DNA from 4 places in the Paenarthrobacter sp. E2MeOHC11 genome. Region 2 is predicted to be linked to each of the others. Evidence: riboswitches for the same ligand, from Rfam matches in the RefSeq annotation. Region 2 holds a riboswitch; each other region holds the start of a gene.
The links. Region 2 has a riboswitch for S-adenosylmethionine ahead of ACSSVG_RS13100 (DUF1737 domain-containing protein). Riboswitches for the same ligand answer to the same signal wherever they lie in the genome.
Positions count from the first base shown of each region.

Region 1: it holds a riboswitch for S-adenosylmethionine, as region 2 does, so the genes downstream of both, metX (homoserine O-acetyltransferase MetX) here and ACSSVG_RS13100 (DUF1737 domain-containing protein) in region 2, are expected to answer to the same signal.
Region 3: it holds a riboswitch for S-adenosylmethionine, as region 2 does, so the genes downstream of both, ACSSVG_RS18315 (aminotransferase class V-fold PLP-dependent enzyme) here and ACSSVG_RS13100 (DUF1737 domain-containing protein) in region 2, are expected to answer to the same signal.
Region 4: it holds a riboswitch for S-adenosylmethionine, as region 2 does, so the genes downstream of both, ACSSVG_RS04765 (hypothetical protein) here and ACSSVG_RS13100 (DUF1737 domain-containing protein) in region 2, are expected to answer to the same signal.

Region 1 is NZ_CP196673.1:485,370-491,006, reverse strand. It holds gene ACSSVG_RS02285 (histidine phosphatase family protein) at 1-92, opposite strand, end outside; gene ACSSVG_RS02280 (CPBP family intramembrane glutamic endopeptidase) at 155-928, shown strand; gene ACSSVG_RS02275 (VOC family protein) at 1,048-1,686, opposite strand; gene ACSSVG_RS02270 (bifunctional o-acetylhomoserine/o-acetylserine sulfhydrylase) at 1,913-3,229, shown strand; SAM riboswitch class IV at 3,393-3,509, shown strand; gene metX (homoserine O-acetyltransferase MetX) at 3,524-4,645, shown strand; gene ACSSVG_RS02260 (DUF2076 domain-containing protein) at 4,668-5,072, opposite strand; gene ACSSVG_RS02255 (winged helix DNA-binding domain-containing protein) at 5,134-5,637, opposite strand, start outside.
Region 2 is NZ_CP196673.1:2,789,795-2,795,431, forward strand. It holds gene ACSSVG_RS13085 (hypothetical protein) at 1-375, opposite strand, end outside; gene ACSSVG_RS13090 (O-succinylhomoserine sulfhydrylase) at 386-1,594, opposite strand; gene ACSSVG_RS13095 (rhodanese-like domain-containing protein) at 1,595-2,005, opposite strand; gene ACSSVG_RS13100 (DUF1737 domain-containing protein) at 2,002-2,268, opposite strand; SAM riboswitch class IV at 2,281-2,392, opposite strand; gene ACSSVG_RS13105 (SulP family inorganic anion transporter) at 2,479-4,182, opposite strand; gene ACSSVG_RS13110 (NtaA/DmoA family FMN-dependent monooxygenase) at 4,335-5,637, shown strand, end outside.
Region 3 is NZ_CP196673.1:3,939,631-3,945,267, forward strand. It holds gene ACSSVG_RS18315 (aminotransferase class V-fold PLP-dependent enzyme) at 35-1,444, opposite strand; SAM riboswitch class IV at 1,477-1,590, opposite strand; gene hisN (histidinol-phosphatase) at 1,776-2,588, opposite strand; gene rsgA (ribosome small subunit-dependent GTPase A) at 2,643-3,758, opposite strand; gene aroA (3-phosphoshikimate 1-carboxyvinyltransferase) at 3,761-5,128, opposite strand; gene ACSSVG_RS18335 (DoxX family membrane protein) at 5,135-5,637, opposite strand, start outside.
Region 4 is NZ_CP196673.1:1,041,868-1,047,504, forward strand. It holds gene ACSSVG_RS04760 (sodium:solute symporter family protein) at 1-1,282, shown strand, start outside; SAM riboswitch class IV at 1,397-1,516, shown strand; gene ACSSVG_RS04765 (hypothetical protein) at 1,533-1,859, shown strand; gene ACSSVG_RS04770 (hypothetical protein) at 1,856-2,044, opposite strand; gene ACSSVG_RS04775 (VIT1/CCC1 transporter family protein) at 2,369-3,469, shown strand; gene ACSSVG_RS04780 (matrixin family metalloprotease) at 3,555-4,445, shown strand; gene ACSSVG_RS04785 (matrixin family metalloprotease) at 4,556-5,446, shown strand; gene ACSSVG_RS04790 (LOG family protein) at 5,443-5,637, opposite strand, start outside.

The DNA.
Region 1 (5,637 bases), 2.3 Mb from region 2:
CGATAATCCGGCACACGGTTGTAGATGGTCGTGTCGGCATTCGCGGCCGACTGTCCGTGCCGGATCATGAAGATTCTCGCTGGGGCGCCCATCCCACCAAGCATAGGTGCGTGGTTCCCGGCAAAGTGGCAGGAACTGCGGGCAAGATGGGTACATGTTCCTTGCTTCCCGCCGCCGGCTGCGCGCCGAAGTACTTATTGTGCTGGGCCTTTCCCTGGGCCAGTCGGCCGTCTACTCCGTGGTGCAATTGCTGGACAAGATGACGCGGGCACCGTTGGCCGACGCCACCTCAACCCTGAACAGGTCCCAAAGCACCCGGGAGTACTTCGACCTTACGTACCAACTGCTGGACATCATCTTCGCCCTGGTGCCGGTGGCCCTGGTGTTCTATTTCCTGTCCATGCATATCCAGGCGAACCGGGATGGTGAGAGCGGTTCGGCCTTCGCCCGGCTTGGCTTCAATTTTGCCCGCCCCGGGAAAGACCTGATTCAGGGTTTGGGACTGGCGGCGGCTATCGGTATTCCATCGCTGGGTCTTTACGCGGCCGGGCGGGCCCTCGGAATCACCACGGCCATCGTGCCCAGCGGGCTGGACGCCTACTGGTGGACCGTGCCGGTGCTGGTCCTCTCGGCCATCCGGCACGCAATCGTCGAAGAAGTGATCGTGGTGGGTTACCTCATGGACCGCTTCGGCAAGTTCGGCTGGAGCATGCCGGTAGCCATCGTTGTCAGTGCCGTCCTGCGGGGCAGCTACCACCTGTACCAGGGCTTCGGGCCGTTCATCGGCAATGTGGTCATGGGGCTGGTGTTCGCGTGGATCTACACCAAAACCAAGCGGGTGATGCCGTTGGTGATTGCCCACGCCTTGCTCGATATCGTGGCGTTTGTTGGCTTCAGCCTGTTCGGTAAGGCGGTTGGCTTGGGATAGGGCCTTAAAATTATCCGGCCGCCATCGGTGGGTGACGTCCTTGGCACCCGCTGATGGCGGCCGAAGTTTTACCGGACATGGTTGACCGGTCCCGGGACTGGCCCGGATGGAGGGGGCTGTCAGATGGTGACGGCCCCGGAGGCGGTTTCGAAGGTGACGGCCAGGATGCCGGGGGTCCCGTGCGGGGCCATCCACTGGACCGCAACGTCCTCAAGCGGCTTTTCCACCGGCTCGCCCAACCACTCGGTGACGCGTTCGGCCGAGCCTGCAATGGTGAGGCTGGACATCTTGACGTCGCTCTCGTAAATCCTGGACGGGTGCAGTGCCGGGTCGCCCTCCCACTTGAGCAGGTACGGGACCTGGGGATCGGCGATCAAGCCGAGGATTCCGATTTGCTGCCACACCAGTTCGCGGCCGTCCGGGAACTTGCGGTTGCCCGGAACAGCGGAGCGGCCAAGCCGGTCTTCGAACGGGGCGAGGTCCTCAACAGCGACGCACCAGCCCATCCACCCTCCTCCGGCAGCTGAGCGTGCACGAACTGCTTGGCCAAATGGTGCTTTGTCTGAAGCAGGGTGGTCCAGGACCTCCACCACTTCAAGGTACTTGTTATCCGCAAGGGGAATGATCATGTTCCGGGTACCGAAGCGCGGGTGCACTCCGCCCCGGACAGCGTCCACTCCCAATGCCGCGGAAATTCGTTCGGTAGTGGCCAAAAGGCCATCTCGTTCACAGGCGTAAGAGACGTGATCCATGCGCATGGCTTCATCTTGGCACTTTGTGATCGGGGTCTCAGCTAAGTCAAGCCTAACTAAGGTGGGATGTGTATAAACCGTGACGGTGGGCGTCATGGAGGGACGCGAAAAGACCGAAAGATTCCACCGGCGTCACAAAGCTGTCCTAGCCTCCGGACAGTTCCTAGACTGGCCCCAGCTCACATCGCACCACATTCCCGCCAAACCCATGCGTTATGAAGAGGAGAACTCCATGTCCCAAGGATGGTCTTTCGAAACCCGCCAGATCCACGCAGGCCAGGAGCCCGACTCCGCCACAGGCGCGCGGTCGCTGCCGATCTACCAGACCACTTCCTTCGTGTTCCCCAGCGCCGAAAGTGCCGCCAACCGCTTTGCCCTGGCCGAACTCGCACCCATCTATACCCGGATCGGCAACCCGACGCAGGATGCTGTGGAGCAGCGGGTTGCGAGCCTTGAAGGCGGACTGGGCGCACTCTTGCTCAGCTCCGGCCAGGCTGCCGAGACATTCGCCATCCTGAACATCGCCGAGGCGGGGGACCACATCGTAGCGAGCCCCAGCCTGTATGGCGGTACCTACAACCTGCTGGCGCACACGCTGAAGAAGTTTGGTATCTCGGTCACGTTCGTCGGGGATCCTGACAACCTGGACCAATGGCGTGACGCTGTCCAGCCGAACACCAAGCTGTTCTTCGGCGAAGTGGTTTCCAATCCCCGCCAGGATGTGCTGGATATCGAAGGCATCGCCCGTACGGCACATGAGGCCGGTGTGCCCCTGATCGTCGATAACACCCTGTCCACGCCGTACCTCATCCGACCCATCGAGTGGGGCGCGGACATCGTGGTCCATTCCGCAACAAAGTACCTGGGTGGCCATGGCTCCGCAATCGCCGGAGTGATCGTGGACTCCGGCAACTTCGACTTCGGCAAGGACCCGGAGCGTTTCCCTGGCTTCAACACGCCGGACCCGAGCTACAACGGACTCGTCTACGCCCGGGACTTGGGCAAGGACGGCGCGCTGGGTGCCAACCTTTCCTACATCCTGAAGGCCCGCGTCCAGTTGCTTCGCGACCTTGGCTCGGCTGTGTCCCCGTTCAATGCCTTCCTCATTGCCCAGGGCCTGGAGACGTTGAGCCTGCGCGTGGAACGCCACGTAGCGAACGCCACCAAGGTTGCCCAGTGGCTTGAAAGCCACGACGACGTCGAATCGGTGGCCTATGCGGGCCTGCCGTCCAGCCCGTGGTACGACCGCGGCCGAAAGTATGGCCCCAAGGGCACCGGCGCAATTGTTGCCTTCAACATCAAGGGCGGCGTGGACGCCGGCAAGCGCTTCGTGGACGGATTGGAACTGCACTCCCATGTCGCCAACATTGGCGACGTCCGTTCCCTGGTCATCCACCCGGCGTCCACCACTCACAGCCAGCTGACGGTGGAACAGCAGGTCGCTGCCGGCGTCAATCCCGGCCTGGTCCGCTTGTCCGTAGGCATTGAGCACGTCGATGACATCATCGCCGACCTCGAAGCCGGATTCAGGGCTGCCAAGGGCGCCTGACGCCCGGGCTCATCACCTCCGCCGGGAACGCCGCCCGCGCCGACGATTATTCGCCGGGCGGCACTTCCGGGTGCTTCTTCGTGAATGAAGCTGGCCCAAACCGTCACACTGTTGTCACATTCTTCGCCAGAACCGCCCTGCATTTCCTAGACTCTTCGTATTAGGTCATGAGTGCCAGCACACAGCCCCGGCTTGCTGGCCGGCAACCCTCCTCCGCGGTGGGGTGCCCCGGGTGAAGACCTGGCCTGTTCGCACGCAAGGCGACGGGCAAGCGCGAGGATAGGTGTCAAAGGAATGACCATTACTGCTACAGCCCTTCCAAAATCCGGAGAAGAAGACGGAACCGTCAAGTATGCCGGGATCGGACCGCTGGAACTTGAAGCCGGCGGACTCCTTCCGGACGTTGTCCTGGCGTATGAAACCTGGGGCCGGCTGAACGCGGACGCGTCCAACGCCGTGCTCATCGAGCATGCGCTCACGGGCAGCACGCATGTCGCCCGTGGAGCCACTGACGAAGAAGGCTGGTGGGAGCAGCTGGTGGGGCCTGGTGCCACCATCGACACCGACAAGTTCTTCGTCATCTCCATCAACATCGTGGGTGGCTGCTATGGGAGTACCGGACCATCGTCGGAAGCGCCGGACGGCAAGCCCTGGGGCTCACGTTTCCCCTTGATCACCCTGCGCGACAGCACGGAGGCCGAAGCGCGACTGGCTGATGCCCTGGGTATCGATGCCTGGCATGCTGTGTTGGGCGGTTCGATGGGCGGCGCCCGGGCACTCGAGTGGGCCGTGACATTCCCGGACCGCGTCAAACGCTGCGCCGTCATCTCGGTGGGCGCCTACAGCACGGCCGAGCAGATTGCCTTCGCGCAAGCCCAGACTTTGGCGATCAGGCAGGACCCGAACTTCAACAACGGCGACTACTACGGCGGCTCTGCGCCCGAGCACGGTCTCGCGCTGGCCCGGCGCATCGCCCACATCACCTACCGCTCAGCACTGGAGCTGGATTTCCGCTTTGGCCGGCAAGCCCAGCACCAGGAGACACCGCTTGCTGCCGCGGTGTTGGGGGAGCGTGGCCGCTACCAGGTGGAAAGCTATTTGGACCACCAAGGGACAAAGCTGGTGCGCCGTTTTGATGCCAACAGCTATATCGCCATCACCGAGGCCCTCATGTCCCATGACGTCACGCGTGGCCGCGGCTCGCTGGAAGCGTCGTTGTCGCGGACCACAGCTGAGTTTTTCGTAGCGGCAGTGGACAGCGACAGGCTCTACTTCCCGGCGCAATCGCGTGAATTGGCTGCTGCGCTCCCGGGCGACGTGCCGGTACAGGTCATTGAGGCACCCATTGGCCACGACGGGTTCCTCACCGAAATCGGGCAGCTTTCAAGCCAACTTCGCCAGGCGTTCTTCGCCTAAGCCTCCGGACGTATCAAACGGCTTAGCCGTTCATGATGTCGGCGCGCTGCTTCATGTAGTCCTCCATGGCGATCTCGCCGTTGCTGAACTTCGCGTCCAGTTCTGACAGCTTCCGTGCCCGGTAGCCCTGCGGCTCGGAACCGCTGGATGCCGGGAACGGCGCAGGGGATGAAGGGCTCGACGGCGGCCCGGCCTGCGGTGGCGCATCCGCGGGGCGGACGACGACCGGCTCGGATGGGTAGCCGGGGTAATTCTGTTGCGGGAAGTTCTGTGGGGGATAGCCCGGACCCGGCAGGTTCTGCTGCGGGTACCCGGGGCCGCGGAAGTCGCCATGCTGGATCCGACGCGCCCGGGAGCGGTTGTACATACGGATCCCGAGTGGGATCAGCCACGAGCAGACGATGATCCAGAAGATCAGATTGTTCACAGTGCAGGCCTCCTAGGTCTTCTCCCAGCTTAGCCCTGCTGCTGAAATCGACTCGGCGACGTCACACCAGCTTGGTCTCCATTCCCAGGAACCGGCCGTAGCGCTCCGCCTCGGCCTCAAGTGCGGCCTGCTGCTCCGGCGTTGCCGGCCGGTTCATGCGCACGTCCAACTCACAAGCCCCGCCGGAAAAGCCATGACGCCACCAACCGGCCAGTCTGCCGTCCAGCAAGACCACGTGCAGGGGTCCGTTGTCCTCGGGGAAATATGGAGCAGTCCCGCCCAGGTAATGCCGGGACTGCGAGTAGCCCATGACGTATTCGTCGTAACACTGAATGAGGTCGACGCGGGGGAGCCCGGAATCCCCGGCAGGCGAAGAATCGCTACCGCTCAAGAGGGCCTCCGCCTCCTCTGCGGCCAGGTAAAAACCGAGACCGTCAAAGGACACCGACGCGAGGCTGCCGGGAGACAGGTCGTCAGCCACGTGCAGGCCCAGCTTCACATCTTTCATGGTCAGACCGGACCACACGGAACAGTCTTTGATGGTGGCCGGCCCGCGGCTGCTGAA
Region 2 (5,637 bases):
CTTCTTAGCTACCAGGATGGCGCCATAGACAGGTGCGCTGGCCGCGGCCGTGACACCGATCCACCGTTGGACGGGCAGGGAGAGAAGGCTCCCGCCGAGAGCTGCCAACGCCACAACGTGCAGCGCGGAGTACGTGAGGAACGGCGTGTTGGATCCCCGGCGGTAGGCGAGTCCCTCCGGGACTGCGACGGTTCCCACAGCGGTCAGGTGCTGCCCCGCAATCCAGCTGCGCTGGCTGGCTGTCAGCATGCGCAGGCGTTCGGCGTCGTCCGGGGTGATGTAGACGCGGGAGACCGGCGAGATTCCAACGAACCACACCACCGTGCCGGCAACGATGACCGCTCCGGCACGGCGATAGGGATGGTTCCCGCTCATGGCAGCAAGGCTAGACCTGTTTGAGGGCCTTCTCCAGATCCAGGATGAGGTCGTCCACGTCCTCCAGGCCCACAGACAAACGGACGACGCCGTCGCTGAGTCCAATGGCCGCGCGGCCCTCCGGACCCATGGCCCGGTGGGTGGTGGTGGCGGGGTGGGTGATGAGGGACTTGGAGTCGCCAAGGTTGTTGGAGATGTCGATGACGCGGAGGCCATCGAGCAGCGCGAACGCGGAATCCTTGGCAGAACGTCCCGCGGAAGGGAGCAGCTCGAACGTCAGCACCGTACCGCCGGCCTTCATCTGCTTCGCGGCCAGCTCGTATTGCGGGTGTGACTTCAACAGGGGGTACTTGACCCAGCTGATGGCGGGCTGCTGCTCAAGCCACTCCGCGATCTTCAAAGCGGACGCCGAGCTGTGGTTTACGCGCAGCCCGATGGTCTCCAGGCCTTTGGTGAGGACCCAGGCGTTGAAGGCGGAAAGCGAAGGACCGGTGTGTCGCATGAGCTGCTTGACCGGGCCATCGATGAATTCCTTGGTGCCCAGGATCGCGCCGCCGAGCACACGTCCCTGGCCATCGATGTGCTTGGTGCCGGAATAGACGATCACGTCCGCGCCCAGCTCACCGCAGCGCTGCAGCAGGGGAGTGGCAAAGACATTGTCGACGACGACCGTCGCCCCTGCGGCATGCGCCAGTTCGCTGACGGCAGCGATGTCGACGATCTCCTGCATGGGGTTGGACGGCGATTCGAAGAAGACCGCGGTGGTCGGTTCCGAGAGGGCCTCACGCCACTGGTCCAGGTCCGGGCCGTCCACAAAAACGGTCTCGACGCCCCACCGCGGGAGGATCTCGTTCAGGATCACGAAGCAGGATCCGAACAAGGAGCGGGCAGCAACAACGCGGTCACCGGCAGCCAACAGCGCACCCAAGGCGGTGAAGACTGCGGACATACCGGACGCGGTGGCGAAGCATGCCTCGGTTCCTTCGAGCAGGCGCAAGCGCTCCTGGAACGTGGCCACGGAAGGGTTGCCATAGCGGGAGTAGACGAAACGTTCGTCCTCACCGGTGAAGGCCCGTTCGGCAGCTGCGGCGGATTCGTAAACGAAGCCGGAGTTCAGGAACACGGGTTCGGCCGTTTCCTGGAAATTTGTGCGGTCAAGGCCGCCGCGGACGGCCTGGGTGTCAGGGCTCCAGCCGGCGGCGTCGGGATTGAACGTCACTTACTCGGTCCCCAGATTCGTCGGCAGGCCACGGTTCTTCCAACCATTGACCGTGCGCTCCCCGTAGCGGTCCGGTTCGCCTTCGAAGCCCTCAAGGACGTTGTAGGCAGTGAAACCGGCCTGCGTTGCAGCGATGGCGGCGGAGATTGAGCGCTGGCCCGAGCGGCAAATGAAGACGAGCTCCACGGTGTCGTCCTCGGGCGCCTGCTGCTGCAGGTCCTCGATGAAACGGGAATTGGGGATGCCGCCAGCGAGGTTCCACTGGATGAACAGGGGATCGTTCTCGGTTGCCTTGGTGTCCGGGATACCGATGTGGGCCCACTCGCCCTCGGTGCGTACATCCACCAGGATGGCGCCTTCTTCAAGCTTGGCCCACGCGTCCTGCGGGGTCAGGTCACCTGCGTAGCTCATGCGTGGCCCTCGAATGCTTCTTCGTCGTCGTAGTTCTCCAACTGGTCAACGGCGTTGGCGACGGCGGCATCCGCAGTGGCAATCGCGGCCGGAAGGACGACGGCCTGGGCAACGATGACGTCGGTGCCATTGAACGTGGCGGCCGGGCTGCCGTGGAGTACGTAGCCTTCTGCCAGCGAGTTGTGGATACGCTCACAGAAATCACGGGTATCCGGGCCTGTAATCAGGCGGTAAGAGAGTTTTTCTTCAGTGGGTTCAGGCATTGCTGTGCTCCTCAGTCACGCTTGCAGTTCGAGTTGTCGATACGCCGAGTAGTCACCTGAGGCACCCCGCCGGAGAGAGGGTTGCCGACCAGCAAGTCAGGGCTTTGCGCTGGTACTCATTACTCAAGAAAAACGTAACATCCGCGGGCGTCGGGCTGCACTTGCACGTACCTGCACCCTCGTCATGTTGCGTAATCGGAGAGGCTGGAGCTATTCGCGCCTGAGCGCGCGCACCGCGGCCCCGACAGTGGGGAAGAAATGGGCGGGTGTGAAACGGGCCGCTGTGCCCAAGCGGATCAACTTGTCCTTCACCGGTCCTTTGAGCTCGGCGAACACCAAGTCCACGCCTTTGCTTGCGAGCCATTCGTCCAGCGTGACCAGATCGTCCAGGGCTGTGGTGTCGATCCCGGTGATGGGCTCAGCGGCGAGGACGACGTGGGTAATGGGATGTTCGCCCTCGTCAGGGGATTCGTCCAGTTGCTCGCGAACGAAGGTTGCCAGGACCTGTCCGTTCCCGAAGAACAGGGGCGCATCGAAGCGCAAAATCAGGAGGCCGGGGATGCGTTCGGCACCAGGGTGCCTCTCGAGGTCGTGGTAGCCGGGCAGGCCTTCCTCGGAGCCGAGCTCTGTTCGATACGGGTCCCACGCCCTGCGTACGAAATCCAGGAGCGCCAAGGCTACGGCTACGACGATGCCCTGGAGAACGCCCACTGTGAGAACTCCCAGGAACGCGGCGAGCATTACTACGGATTCACTCCGGCTCAGGCTCAGGAGCCGCCGGACGCCTGTTGGATCGGCCAAGGCAATCGCCGCGGCAATCACGACGGCGGCCAGAGTTGCCGAAGGCAGATACGCGGTCACGCCCGGAGCCAACAGCATGAAGGCCAGCACCAGCACCGCTCCCACAACGCCGGTCATCTGGGACTTGGCACCAGCGTCCACGGCGACAGGGGTTCGGGAGGCGCTGCCGGAGATCGGGAATCCCCCCAGCAAGCCGGTGGCAGCATTGGCCGCCCCGAGCGCTGCCATCTCCCGGTTGCCGGACACCCGCTTGCCTTCCTTCGCGGCCAGGGTTTGGGACAGCACTCCCGTATCCGCGAAGACCATGAGCGCAATGCCGGCGGCGGCGGGCAGCAACGTTAACGCGTCTGCCCAGCCAATGCCGCCAAGCGCGGGCATCGGCAGGCCCTGGGGCAATTCCCCGGTGACCTTGACGTCGTCGTTGAGGCCCCAGACCGCCGTCGCAACGCAGGAGCCAACCACCGCCAGCAGGACGCCCGGAACCTTCCATTTCAGGACCCTTGGGACCCAGATCAATGCCAGCGAGGCCACGCCCAACAGCAGCGCGGTGATGTTGACCTCGCCGCCCAGCACCCCAGTGGTGACCTTCGCGAGCTTGTGCCAGATGTCGCCGTCGGCCTCTATCCCCAGGAACGCCGGCAGCTGCGAGAGCGCTACCAAAAGGGCGATCCCGTTGAGGTACCCAAGCCGGATCGGCTTGGACAGCAGGCCCGTGACTGCCCCGAGCTTCAAGGCTGAGCCCGCGAGCATGAAGGCACCCACCAGGACGGCCAAGAGTCCTGCCAATGCCACCGACTTGCCGCTGCTTCCCGCCGCCAGCGGCACAATCGCCGCGGCGATCAGCGGGGCCAGGGCCGAGTCGGGTCCCAGGACAAGGATGCGGGAAGGCCCTACGACGGCGTAGGCGAGCAACGGCACAACGGTCGCGTAGAGTCCGGTGACAGGTGGAAGCCCGGCTGCCTGCGCATAAGCCATCCCGGCGGGCACCAGCAGGGCAAACAGCGCGGCGCCGGCGATGATGTCATGCCGCAGCCATTCACGCTTGTAGCCCTTGAGGGCCCAGACGCTGGACAGCCTGTCTTTGGCCGAAGGGCGGGCGGTTGATGCACTCATACAGCGATCATTCCCGACGCCTCCTGTCTGCGGAACAAGGCGACCGCTGTATGTGGAAACCGGGACGGTCCGGGGCACGTCCAATTGTGACGTCCCGGGAGCATAATTGACCCAGTACGACCCCCTGTAACTTCGCATGAAATCAGGTCGTGGTGAACGGACAGAGCAGTTCTACACTCAAGCCCATGCTGCACTTTGGATGGTTTGTGGGCCACGGATTCGGTGTCCAGGGCTGGGGTACGCCCGGCTACGGCCTGGGCTACGACTGGAAAAAACCCGCCCTGTACCAGGAGGCAGTCCGGGCGTTTGAACGATCCGGCCTGGACCTGTTCATCATCGAGGACTCGCTCACGGTTCCTGATACGTATGGCGGTTCGGCCGAGGTGTCCTTGGCCCACGCGTCCTTCGCGCCCAAACATGATCCGCTGGCATTGGTCCCGTACCTTCTCGCCGCCACCGAACACCTGGGCATCGTGCCGACGGTCAGCGCTTCCTTCTACCCGCCCTTCACAGCCGCCCGTCTCCTCGCGACGTTGCAGCATTTTTCCGAGGGGCAGCTGGGGTGGAACGTCGTTACCTCCGGCAGTGACCTCGCCGCGCAGAATTACGGGCTGGACCAGCAGATCGAGCACGATCTTCGCTACGAAAAGGCGGAGGAGTTCGTCGACGTCGTCAGGCGGCTTTGGCGGAGCTGGGAGCCTGGCGCTGTTCTTGAGGATGTGGACGCCGGAGTATTCGCGGACCACAGCAAAGTTCACCCGATCAACCACCAGGGCGACTTCTTCAAAGTCCGCGGTCCGCTGAACACGGCGCCGCTGCCGGAGGAACCCGTGCTGGTGCAGGCCGGTGCCTCTCCCCGGGGCAAGGCGTTCGCGGGCGGACACGCTGATGTGGCCATTGCCCTGGCCCGTGGCGTTGACGGGATGAAGTCCTACCGTGACTCGATCCGTGCGGAGGCTGCCAAAGCCGGCAGGAACCCCGACGACGTCAAGGTGCTTTTCGTCCTGAAGCCCACCGTGGTTGGTTCTGCGGCCGAGGCCGGGGAATTGCGGGCCCGGCGTCGTGAGCTTACCCAGCGCGACATCGACAGCCAGCTCAACTCCATCTCCTACCTGTCCGTGATCGACTTCAAACAGTTCGACCTCGACGCACCCCTTCCGGAACTGAGCACCAACAGCAACCAAGGGACACTGGAACACTTCGCCAAAGCGGCGCCTCCGGGGTCCACGCTGCGCCAGATCCTGCAGGCGCGCAGTGGCGGAGCGGGAGACTCGATCATCGGCACGGTCGGCGAAATTGCCGACTACCTCGAGTCGACAGGGTCTGAGGTGGGTGGCGACGGGTTCCTCTTCTCGGGCTTCGTTGATCCCGTAACGGTGCATGGTGTGCTGGACAAGCTCACTCCCGAGCTGCGGCGTCGCGGCTTGTTGAGGAAGAGTTACGGCAACGGTGGTT
Region 3 (5,637 bases), 1.1 Mb from region 2:
GGGGTTAGCCGCGTCCCTGGTCCACGGTGGGGTTCTAGTCCACGGTGCAGGGAGCAGCGCCGGCAGTGCCGGGTGTGTTGGGAGCCCATTCCGGGTAGGTTCGGTGGTCATTGGCAGGTACCCAGCGGCCCTCGTCCACCACGTAGTCCCAACCCAGCCCGTTGCGCTTGAGTTCATCGATGCCTGCCAGCAGCCTCGTGGCGTCCTCCAACCGGGAGCCGACGCCAAAGCTGGCACGCAAGGAGCCTGAGGGCAGGCCGAGCCGCTTGAGCAGGGGGTGGGCGCAGAAGCGTCCGTCCCGGAGACCAACGCCGTGCTCCGCCGCCAGATACGCGGCGACCAACCCGGCGTCGAATCCTTCCACGGAGAAATTGACGACGCCAATGGTGTCTTCGGAGTCGCTGAAGATCCGGTGGACGGTCACGCCATCGATGGCCTCCAGGCCGTCCACCAGGTAGGAGCGGATGGCTGCTTCATGGGCGTGCCACGCCTCTTGGTCCAGTCCGGCGAGGACCTGCGTGGCGCGGGCGAGGGTTGCCGCACCCAGGACGTTGGGCGAGCCACCCTCGTGGCGGGCGGGACCGGTTGCCCAGCTGACGGAGTCCAGGCGGGCTTCACGGACGGCCCCGCCGCCGGCCAGGTGCGGCGTTCCGGCGTCGAGCCAATCCGGGCGACCAACCACGACACCAGCGCCGAACGGTGCGTACAGCTTGTGTCCGGAGAAGACGATGTAGTCGACGTCCGCCTCGGTGATGTTGATCCGGCGGTGCGGTGCGAGCTGGGCCGCGTCCACCACGATACGGGCGCCGTATTCGTGGGCCAGGGAAGCTAGTTGCGCGATGGGAAGGATTTCGCCGGTGACGTTCGAGGCACCTGTCACGGCAAGCAGGCTTACTCCGCCCTGGGCCAACTCCGTGCGGAGCCTGTCCAATGTTGCTGTCAAGGTAGACGCTGCGACGACGCTGCGGTGCGGGACACCCTGCCATGGAAGGAGGTTGGCGTGGTGTTCGATGTCCAAATACAGGACTTCGCCCGTCGGTAGGCTGTCAACCTGCGGGAGGCATCCCGCGAGAAGATTCAAGGAGTCGGTGGTGTTACGGGTGAAGATCACGGAGTCGTCGGGGCGTCCTCCGACGAATTCACGGACGATGTTCCGCGAATTTTCGTAGACAGACGTGCTGATTTGGGACGCATAACCCGCACCGCGGTGAACGCTCGCATAGTACGGCAGGACTTCGTTGAGGTATGCAGAAACGATGGTCAGGGCAGGCGCCGATGCTCCGTAATCGAGGTTGGCGTACCGAACGTGCCCGCCCTGGATCAGCGGAGCCTGTAACTCTGCACCCGTGACTGCGGAGAGCGGCCTTGAAGCGGCGGCAGCCTGCGCCGGGGTTTCTTCGGCAAGAGAAGGAATGATGTTTGAGTCGAACGTGACAGTGCTCATGGGACCTCACTCAAGAGGGACCCCCATAGGGGGATCCGCGCTTGCCGCATCCGTTCCGGACCGGCCGGGTCGTCACCCGGGGCACCCCACCGCGAATGGAGGGTTGCCGGCCAGCAAACCGGGGTTTAGCGCTGGCACTCGTGACCTGTAAAAAGGTTAGGGCACTGCCCGGGACCGCTCCAAAGCTGATTCGCATTGTTAAGCGCTTTGTTACGTCGGTGGCAGAATCAGGGCATCCGGCGAAGAAAAAACGACGGACACCCCCAAAAGGGGGAATCCGCCGTCGAAAATTCGGAAAACGCGCGCGACCGCGACCGCCCGCAACTGTGCCTCAGAGGAGGTCGTCCAGCCCCGGGTTGAGCCGTTTGAGGACCTCGGAGTGCAGGATCGAGTTGGTGGCCAGGGCGTTGCCGCCGAAGGGGCCGTCTTCGCCTTCCAAGGAAGTAAAACGGCCACCGGCCTCGGTAACGATCGGGACGAGTGCTGCCATGTCGTAGAGGTTCAACTCCGGCTCGCAGGCGATGTCCACGGCGCCTTCGGCCACCAGGCAGTAGGACCAGAAGTCACCGTAGGCTCGGGTTCGCCAGATGTCTTCGGTGAGCCCCATGAACTCGTCGAGGTTTCCTCGCTGCTTCCACCCGGACAGGCTTGAATACGACATCGAAGCGTCGGCCAACCGGGAAACGTTCGAGACCTTCAGGCGCGTAGCGGACGCGAGGGAGCGGCCCATGTAGGCGCCCATGTCCTTGGCCGCCCACCAGCGCTTGCCCAATGCCGGTGCGCTGACGACGCCGACAACAGGTTCTCCCTCGTCAACGAGGGCGATCAACGTTGCCCAGACCGGCACGCCGCGGACGAAGTTCTTGGTCCCGTCAATGGGATCTATGATCCAACGCCGTGAGCCATGGCCGCTGCTGCCAAACTCCTCGCCCAGGACGGCGTCCCTCGGCCGGGAGCGGGACAGCTGACCCCTGATTGCTTCCTCAGCGGCCTTGTCGGCATCGGTGACTGGTGTGAGGTCTGGCTTGGTTTCGATCTGCAGGTCCAGTGCCTTGAAGCGGTCCATGGTCTGGGCGTCGACTGAATCAGCGAGGACGTGGGCAAGGCGCAGGTCATCGTTGTAGGTGGAAACGGGATGGGTCATGCCACCAAACTATCCTGAATCATTAGCTGCGGTGGGGACGTGGCGCCGTAAGGATCAGTTGACGGTGCCCAGTTCCTTGGCCTCTTTGGCTTCAAGCCGGGGGTCCGCACCCAGCAGGCGGCGCAAGGAAGCCAGCCGGGCCACACCGGAGGGCCCTGCATGGCCTTCGTTCACCCAGGGATCCAGCCCGCAATTGATGGCTGTGGCGTCATGCTTGCAGCCACGCTCGCAGGCTTCCGTGCCGGGCTCAAGGTCAGGGAACGAATGCAGGATCCGGTCCGGATCCACGTGCGCAAGACCAAAGGAGCGGATGCCGGGGGTGTCGATGATCCAGCTGCCGGACGGGGCATCGGCAAGTTTCAGGGCCAAGGCAGACGACGAGGTATGCCGTCCACGGCCCGTCACGGCATTGACGCCGCCCGTGGCTCGTTCCGCCCCTGTCAAAGCATTGACCATGGTGGATTTGCCGACGCCTGAGTGGCCGAGCATGACGGTCACCTTGCCGCCGAGGTGGGAGCGCAGCTGGGCCACGGCGTCCCTGTCCAAACGTGCTGATAATCCGTCATCCGAACGCGCGTCAATACCGCTGGCTTCAGTGTCCGCTGTGCGGCTGATGATCACGGGGAAGTCCAGGCTGAGGTAGTTGGCGAGCAATTCCGCCGGATCCTTGACGTCCGCTTTGGTGATGAGCAGCAGCGGCTCTATGCCGGCGTCGTACGCTGCCACCAAGGCGCGGTCGATGAACCCGGTGCGCGGTTCGGGGTTGGCGGCAGCAACAACCACCACCAGCTGATCGGCGTTGGCCACAACCACCCGTTCGATGGGGTCAGTGTCGTCGGCGCTGCGACGCAGCAGGGTGCGGCGTTCTTCAACACGGACCAGCCTTGCAAGCGTGTCCGGGGCGCCGGAGACATCACCAACCAAGGCGACGAAATCGCCGGGGACCACGGGGTTCCGCCGCAGTTCACGGGCGCGGGCGGCGATAATGACGCGTTCATCCGCGGAATCTTCGTCCACAATGGCCCTGTAGCGCCCGCGGTCCACGGTGATGATCCGGCCAATAATGGCGTCATCATGGCTTGGCCGGTCCTTGGTCCGGGGCCTTGATCCTTTTTTGTTGGGGCGGATCCGGACGTCGGATTCGTCCCAGGAGCGTGCATCGCGGCCCATGGTCAGTTGCTGGCCTCGTCCGTGCCGGCGGATTCGAGCATACTTGCCCAGATTTCAGGGAACTCCGGCATGGTCTTTGACGTCGTGGCGATATCTTCCACGTGGACGCCTTCGACCGCGAGTCCGAGGATGGCACCCGCAGTGGCCATGCGGTGGTCGGCGTAGCTGTGCACCACACCGCCGTGCAAGGCCGCGGGGCGGATAATCAAGCCATCGGCAGTTTCTTCGGAGTCTCCACCCAGAGCGTTGATCTCAGCGACAAGCGCAGCAAGCCGGTCCGTTTCGTGACCACGGAGATGGGCAATGCCCGTCAGCCGCGAGGGGCTTGCGGCAAGAGCGCACAAGGCCGCAACAGTGGGAGCGAGTTCGCTGGTTTCGTCGAAGTCGGCTCCGAGGATCGCCGGCCCGCCGGTCACGGTAAGGGTCCCGTCCGCCAAGGTGACCTCGGCCCCCATAGTGGCGAGGATCGTCCTCCACATATCGCCGACCTGGGTGGTGCTGGCCGGCCAGTTGGGGATGCGGACGGTTCCCTGCGTGGCCAACGCTGCGGCCAGGAACGGCCCCGCATTTGAAAGATCCTGTTCGATCCGTTGGTCAAAGGCCTTGATGGAGCCGGGGGAGACCCGCCAATGGTTGGGCACGGAGTCGTCCACGGAGACTCCGACACTTCGCAGGACCTCCACGGTCATGGTGATGTGGTCGAGGCTGGGTACCGGCTTTCCGACGTGCTCCAAGTGAAGCCCCTCGGTAAACCGTGCGCCCACCAGCAGCAAGGCGGAGACGAACTGGGACGAGGCGCTGGCGTCGATCACCAAGTGGCCGCCGCGGACCTCGCCGGTGCCTTCCACTGTGAACGGAAGGGCCGACGGCGTCCTGCCGCCTTCCGCTGCCACGGGAACGCCGAGGGCGATCAACGCCTCGATGATGGTGCCCATGGGCCGGTTGCGGGCATGTGGATCTCCATCGAAGACGGTGGGCCCGTTGCGCAATGCCGCGAGGGGAGGCACGAAACGCATGACGGTTCCAGCCAGGCCGCAGTCGATGGCAGTTTCCGAGCCCGAGGCTGCGGGATCCATGGGCGTTATCTCAAGGTCCGGACCGTAGTCGCCGTCACCGGGGACCTCCGTGACGGTGGCGCCCAAGTGCCGCAGGGCCTGGATCATGAGTGCGGAGTCACGGGAATGCAGGGGAGCGCGTAACCTCGAGGGGCCATCCGCCAAAGCCGCCAACACCAGGAACCGGTTGGTCAGCGACTTTGAACCAGGCACCGTCACCGTGGCGTCCACTGGCCCCTTGGCGTACGGGGCCGGCCAGAGTGGCAGCGCGGCGGCTTCGGTCGATCCTGTGTTTGCGGCGGTGGTACCTGTCATGCTTCCTTATGCTCCAACTGCGTTGTCTACGGCCTTGCGTACTGCTTTGTCTGCCCGCTTGATCTGCTTGCCCGTCACCTTTTTGGCATCGGCAGCCAAGTGCTCTGCGCGCCAGGCGATGCTCGGACGTCCGTCGGTATCGACAGAGGCAAGAAGGACTCCGCCCGTCAGGGAAATGTTCTTCAACAGCTGTGCCTTACGGGCGCTCCGGCCCTCCTTGGTGCTGATATCGGCCGAACGCCATTCGACGTAGGAGTTCAAAGCCGACGTCACAGCCAGCACAGTGGCGGCGAAACGGGAAAGCTTTCCCAGTCCAAGCAATGCTCCGGCGCCCAGCTGTGCTCCACCGATGAGGCGCGCGAGGGTCTTCTCATCGGCCTTGAAAGGGAGGGATTCGGAGGCGCGTCGTAGGACGGGGGAGAGCTGCTTGGCGGTGTCGTCCGCGTTCCTGAGCTTGTCCAGACCTGCGACGACGAAGCTGGACGCGAGCATGGGACGGGCGAGAAAAC
Region 4 (5,637 bases), 1.7 Mb from region 2:
CGTGCTGCTGCTCAGCCTCCTGTTCGCAGGCACCATCCAGCGCCTGAAGATCTACACGGTCTCCCAGATGCTGAGCCTTCGCTACGGCAGCAAGGCCACGCAGACCTCCGGAATCGTGATGCTGGCGTACACGCTGATGCTGTGTGCCACGTCCACCGGCGCTTACGCCACCATCTTCGTGGTCCTCTTCGATTGGGAACGCTGGCTGGCCATCGCAGTTGGCGGCGCGATCGTGCTCGTCTACTCGACCATCGGCGGTATGTGGTCCATCACCCTGGCCGACCAGGTCCAGTTCATCATCAAGACCGTAGGCATCTTCTTCCTGATGCTCCCGTTCGTCATGAACGCAGCCGGCGGCATGGACGGCATCCGTGAGCGCCTCGACGCAAGCTTCTTCCAGATCGACGGCATTGGTGTCCAGACGATCATCACCTACTTCGTGGTGTACACGCTCGGCCTCCTGATCGGCCAGGACATCTGGCAGCGCGTCTTCACCGCCAAGACCCCCACCGTCGCACGCTGGGGCGGCGCCACCGCAGGTGTCTACTGCATCCTTTACGGCATCGCCGGGGCCCTGATCGGCCTGGCTGCCCGCGTAGCGCTCCCGGACATCGACGTCGCCAACCTCGGCAAGGACGTGGTTTACGCAGAGGTCGCAACACACATCCTGCCTGTCGGCATCGGCGGCCTGGTCATGGCCGCAGCTGTTGCAGCAATGATGTCCACCGCATCCGGAGCCCTGATTGCCGCGGCAACGGTGGCACGTGCAGACGTCGTCCCGTTCGTGGCCAGCTGGTTCGGCAAGACCATCAACACTGATGACACGGAGAACCCCGAGCACGACGTCAAGGCCAACCGCTACTGGGTACTTGGCCTCGGTATCGTAGCCGTGCTGATTTCCATGGCTGCGCAGGACGTGGTTGTCGCCCTCACCATCGCCTACGACATCCTGGTAGGTGGCCTCCTGGTGGCAATCCTGGGCGGCCTGGTGTGGAAGCGCGGCACGGGCATCGCCGCCGCGTGGTCCATGGCAGTGGGCTCGGTGCTGACGCTTGTCCTGCTGATCTTCTTCGCCGTTGGAGTCATTCCCAGCGCTGACGGCGTCTACGCCAACGAGCCGATCTACTTCGGCCTCGCGGCTTCCTTCATCGCCTACGTAGTGATCTCGCTGCTCACCCCGCCCACGGATCCCGCGGTTCGCGAAGCATGGGACAAGCGCGTCGCAGGTGCTGTCTCGGAAGAGCTGCCGCCGGAGGCCCACCCGGTCAGCAGCCACAAGTAAAAGTGCACGGCAAGTAACAGAGCAACGTTCGACGGCGGCGCCACCCCTTTTCGGGGAGGCGTCGCCGTTGTTTCGTCCCCTGGAAGAACGCCCGGTGGGGTAGGGTTGTCCCAGCTTCAAGAGATGTGGTGCCAAGCTCCGACTGGCCACACACCAACCCCATGTTCACGGGTGGTTCGGATGAGGAAGCGGCCCGTCCCGGACCAGAGACAACCGAGCGGGCAAGAGCACTCCACTGAGGAGCAGTCCCTTGCCGTACCAAGGCGATACCACCCAGGCATCCACGCCGGCCGCAAGTGCGCCGGCCACAGGAACCCCTGCCAAAACCGCAGCCCGCACGGTCACGGTGATTCCCGCCGTCGACCTTTTCCTGGGCACGGTGACCATCATCTCCAACGCCGGTACGGCGCGGTTTGGGCATCCCGAACCGCACTTGATCACCCGGGCCCTGACGCAGGCTGTCCGGCCGACGCAATGGTGTGCGGCCTCAAGGACCCTGACGGTGACCGTTGCCGCAGCCGGAAAGCGCGAGGGCGTGCAGCGGCACTTCCCTCTCTGCCCGTGGGTGCAGGCCTAGTTCCCTTCGTCCTCCTCGCGGAAGTCCTCGGTTTCATCGATCGGGACGACGCGTTCGTCGTCCTCCGGGGCGTCCACCTCTTCCACCCATGCTTCGTCCACTTCCTGGTCCTCGGCGTAGTCATAGGCTGGGTCCGACTCGATGGTCGCCCGCGGGTGGCTGGCGTGTGATTCGGTGGTGTCCATAATGCAACCTCCGTCTCGTGGGCCGGTCAAAGCCCGGTAACCGGAAAACGGGGAGCTCCCCGCTCCTGTCCTTCCATCTGAGCACCGCCTCAGTCGAGGGTCAAGGGTGCCCGGAATTACGGTGCGCCGAACATTCCAGTTGAGGAATACCAGCCAAAAATCCCCGCCAATAAGCGGTAGTGTGGGGCGTGCAATGGGGCCGAAACCACCCCACCCAGCACAGGAGAGAAAGTGCAACAGCACCAGGAATCCCCCGGTTCGTCGAGCCCGGCTCCGGACCCCGCCACCGAAAACACGGCCCCCGAAACAACGGCCGTCGACAGCATGGCCTCGAAAAACGATGCGGCATCCCCGTCATCCTCGGACATCCGCCGCTGGCGTCAGTATCTGGCCGATGAGCGCGCCGAGGCTGCCGTCTATCGCGAACTCGCCCAGAGGCGCGACGGCGAAGAACGCCAAATCCTCCTGGCCCTGGCCGAAGCCGAAGGGCGTCACGAGGCCCACTGGCTCAAGCTCCTGGGCGAGCACGCCGGAATGCCCAAGGCCGCCTCAACCCGCAGCCAGTTCCTGGGCTTCCTGGCCCGCAACTTCGGGTCGGTCTTTGTACTGGCCCTGGCCCAACGAGCCGAAGGCCGCTCCCCCTACGGCACCGAACCGGCGGCAACAGCAGCCATGGTGGCCGATGAGCAGATCCACGAAGAAGTGGTCCGGGGCCTGGCCACGCGTGGACGCAACAGGCTCTCCGGCACTTTCCGCGCTGCTGTCTTCGGCGCAAACGATGGCTTGGTCAGCAACCTTTCGCTGGTCATGGGCATGGCCGCAACCGGCGTGCCCAGCCCTGTCGTGCTGATGAGCGGCGTCGCAGGCCTGTTGGCCGGGGCGTTGTCCATGGGCGCCGGCGAGTACGTTTCCGTGCGCTCCCAGCGGGAATTGCTTAACGCCACGTTGCCCACTCAGGCCACGCTCACAGCAGCACCTTCGTTGGACATCGAGCACAACGAGCTGGTTCTTGTGTACTTGGCTCGGGGCATGACCCACGAAGCCGCCGAACACCGCGCCGCCGAACGCATGGGCGTCTTCAGCTGCGACTGCGACCCCAGCCTCTCCCTGCAGCCAGAGAAGCCGGCCACCGATGAGCACGAATCCGTCGGTTCGGCGTGGGGCGCCGCGTTGTCCAGCTTCTGCTTCTTCGCCTCGGGCGCCATCGTGCCCATCCTGCCGTTCATTTTCGGCATGACGGGTGTGGCTGCTTTGCTGGTAGCCGGCGTGCTGGTGGGCATCGCGCTCCTGGCGACCGGCGCCGTCGTGGGCTTGCTGTCCGGAACGTCGCCGCTGAGCCGCGGGTTGCGGCAACTCGCCATTGGTCTTGGAGCAGCGGCTGCCACCTATGGGCTGGGCCTGGTGTTCGGCGCAACGATCGTCTAGGTTTGGACGCCTCCCTCCGCAGCCCGTAATGTTGGTTCGTCCTCCGCGCTGCCCCGCGTGACCAGGGCGTGAGGAATGGAGAACCGTGGACTCGGAGCGGGAAACGCGTGCGCCAAAGCACCGACGTGCGGCAACTGCCTGGCGGGTCCTTCGCGGCCTCCTCATGGCCGGCATCGCCGCAGTGGTGGCCGTCCTGGTGAGCGGATTCCTGCACGGAGACCCCCGCATCACCGCACTTTTCCCCGGGGTCAGCGTCCCCGGCGCCCCGCAAAGCGGACAAAGCCAAACAAAACCTGCCCGTGCCGCCGACGCCCCGCCGCCGGGCGTTGACGAGGCGGACGCCCCTCTCGCCTCACCGCCGGCGCCCGGGACAGCGAACGATTCGTTCAAGTTCCTGGCCACCAACGACGACGGCACTCCCGTTGGCTATTCACCATGCCGGCCGCTGCACTACGTAGTGAACAACGCCTCCGCGCCGGAAGGCTCCGATGCGTTGCTGGAGGCTGCGATCGCCAAGGTATCCGCCGCTTCGGGAATCCAGTTCGTCAACGACGGCAGCACCGATGAGTTGCCCGTGGACCGCCGCGAACCATACCAGCCCGCCAAATACGGCGATCGATGGGCTCCCCTGCTGATCTCATGGACCACGCCGGAGGCAGCGCCGGCCTTGGCAGACAAAGTCATCGGGACCGGCGGCAGCACCATGTACTCGCTCAACAACGGACCCAAAAGCTATATCACCGGCAGCCTCGAGTTGGACACTCCGCAGGTAGCCGAACTACTGGCCAACCCAGAAGGGGCAGACTACGTCCTGGCGGTCATGCAACACGAACTGGGACATGTGATGGGCTTGGACCACGTGGATGATCCGGTCCAGCTCATGTACCCGGAAATCGGTGCCCCGGACGGCCTCGCGGCCGGCGACCTGAACGGCCTGCACCTCCTGGCATCAGCGCCCTGCCGCAAGGACATCTAGCAGCCGACCACTTCCGGCATGGACTCCCGTGGCGTCCGGACTTATGCTGGCGACTACGGCCGACGGCGGCGCCCCACCTCCCGTCCGCGGCCTCCACGTCAGGGGGTTCCATGGAACCTTACGGGTCGCCCCAGTGGCCGGACCCCGATCCCCCAGCGCCGCGTCCACCGATCAAGCACAGCAGCATCGCCGCCATCCTGTTCCTGTTCGGCGTCCTCGGCCTTGTCTGCGCAGGCGCGTATTTCAGCGGCGACCTGCAGCGGTTCCTCTACGGATCATCCGCCACGCAGAGCCAGGCTCCACGCCCCGGTTTAGTACCGTTCGGACAACGCCAGGACCCATTGCCCGGGCTGGAAGAAGCCGACGCGCCGCTTGGAACTCCGGCGCCAGTAAACCGGACCAGTACCTCCTACAAGTTCCTTGCCGTCAAAGAAGACGGAACCCCCCTGGCCTACTCGCCGTGCAGGCCCATCCATTACGTGGTGAACGCGGACCAGGCGGATCCTTCCTGGCAGCCCCTGGTGGAAGAAGCCGTCCGGCAAGCCAGCGTGGCCACTGGATTGAAGTTCATCTACGACGGTCCGAGTTCCGAGGTCCCTTCCACCAACAGGACCGGATACCAGCCGGCCCGGTACGGGGACCGATGGGCTCCCGTCCTGATCGCCTGGACCACTCCGGAGCAGGTGCCACGCCTGACAGGCCAGACTGTGGGTCTGGGCGGAAGCTCATCAATTGGCCTGAGCAACGGCTATAAGGCCTACGTCACAGGCACCGTGTCCCTGGACGCGCCCCAGTTCGCCGGCATTGTGGACACTTCCGAGGGCAAGGAGATCGGCATCGCGGTGATCATGCATGAGCTGGGACACCTGCTGGGCCTGGACCACGTGGACGATCCCCGGCAGCTCATGTTTGACCAGGCTTCGTGGGTCCGGCAATACGCTGCCGGCGACCGGACGGGCCTGGCCCAACTCGGCCAAGGTCCGTGCAGCAAGGACTTCTAGCCGCGCCGTGCTCCTTGGCCGGAAACTACTGCGAGTGCCTCCTCCACGCTATCGACCAGGAAGATCCTGTGCTCCATGGGCTTCCCCGCGGCGAGGCCCTGCAACATCGGCCATGCCGGGAGTGTCCGTTCCCAATGGTCGCGTCCCACCAGCACCATGGGAGTGATGGTCTCCGGCGCTCCGTAGTAGTT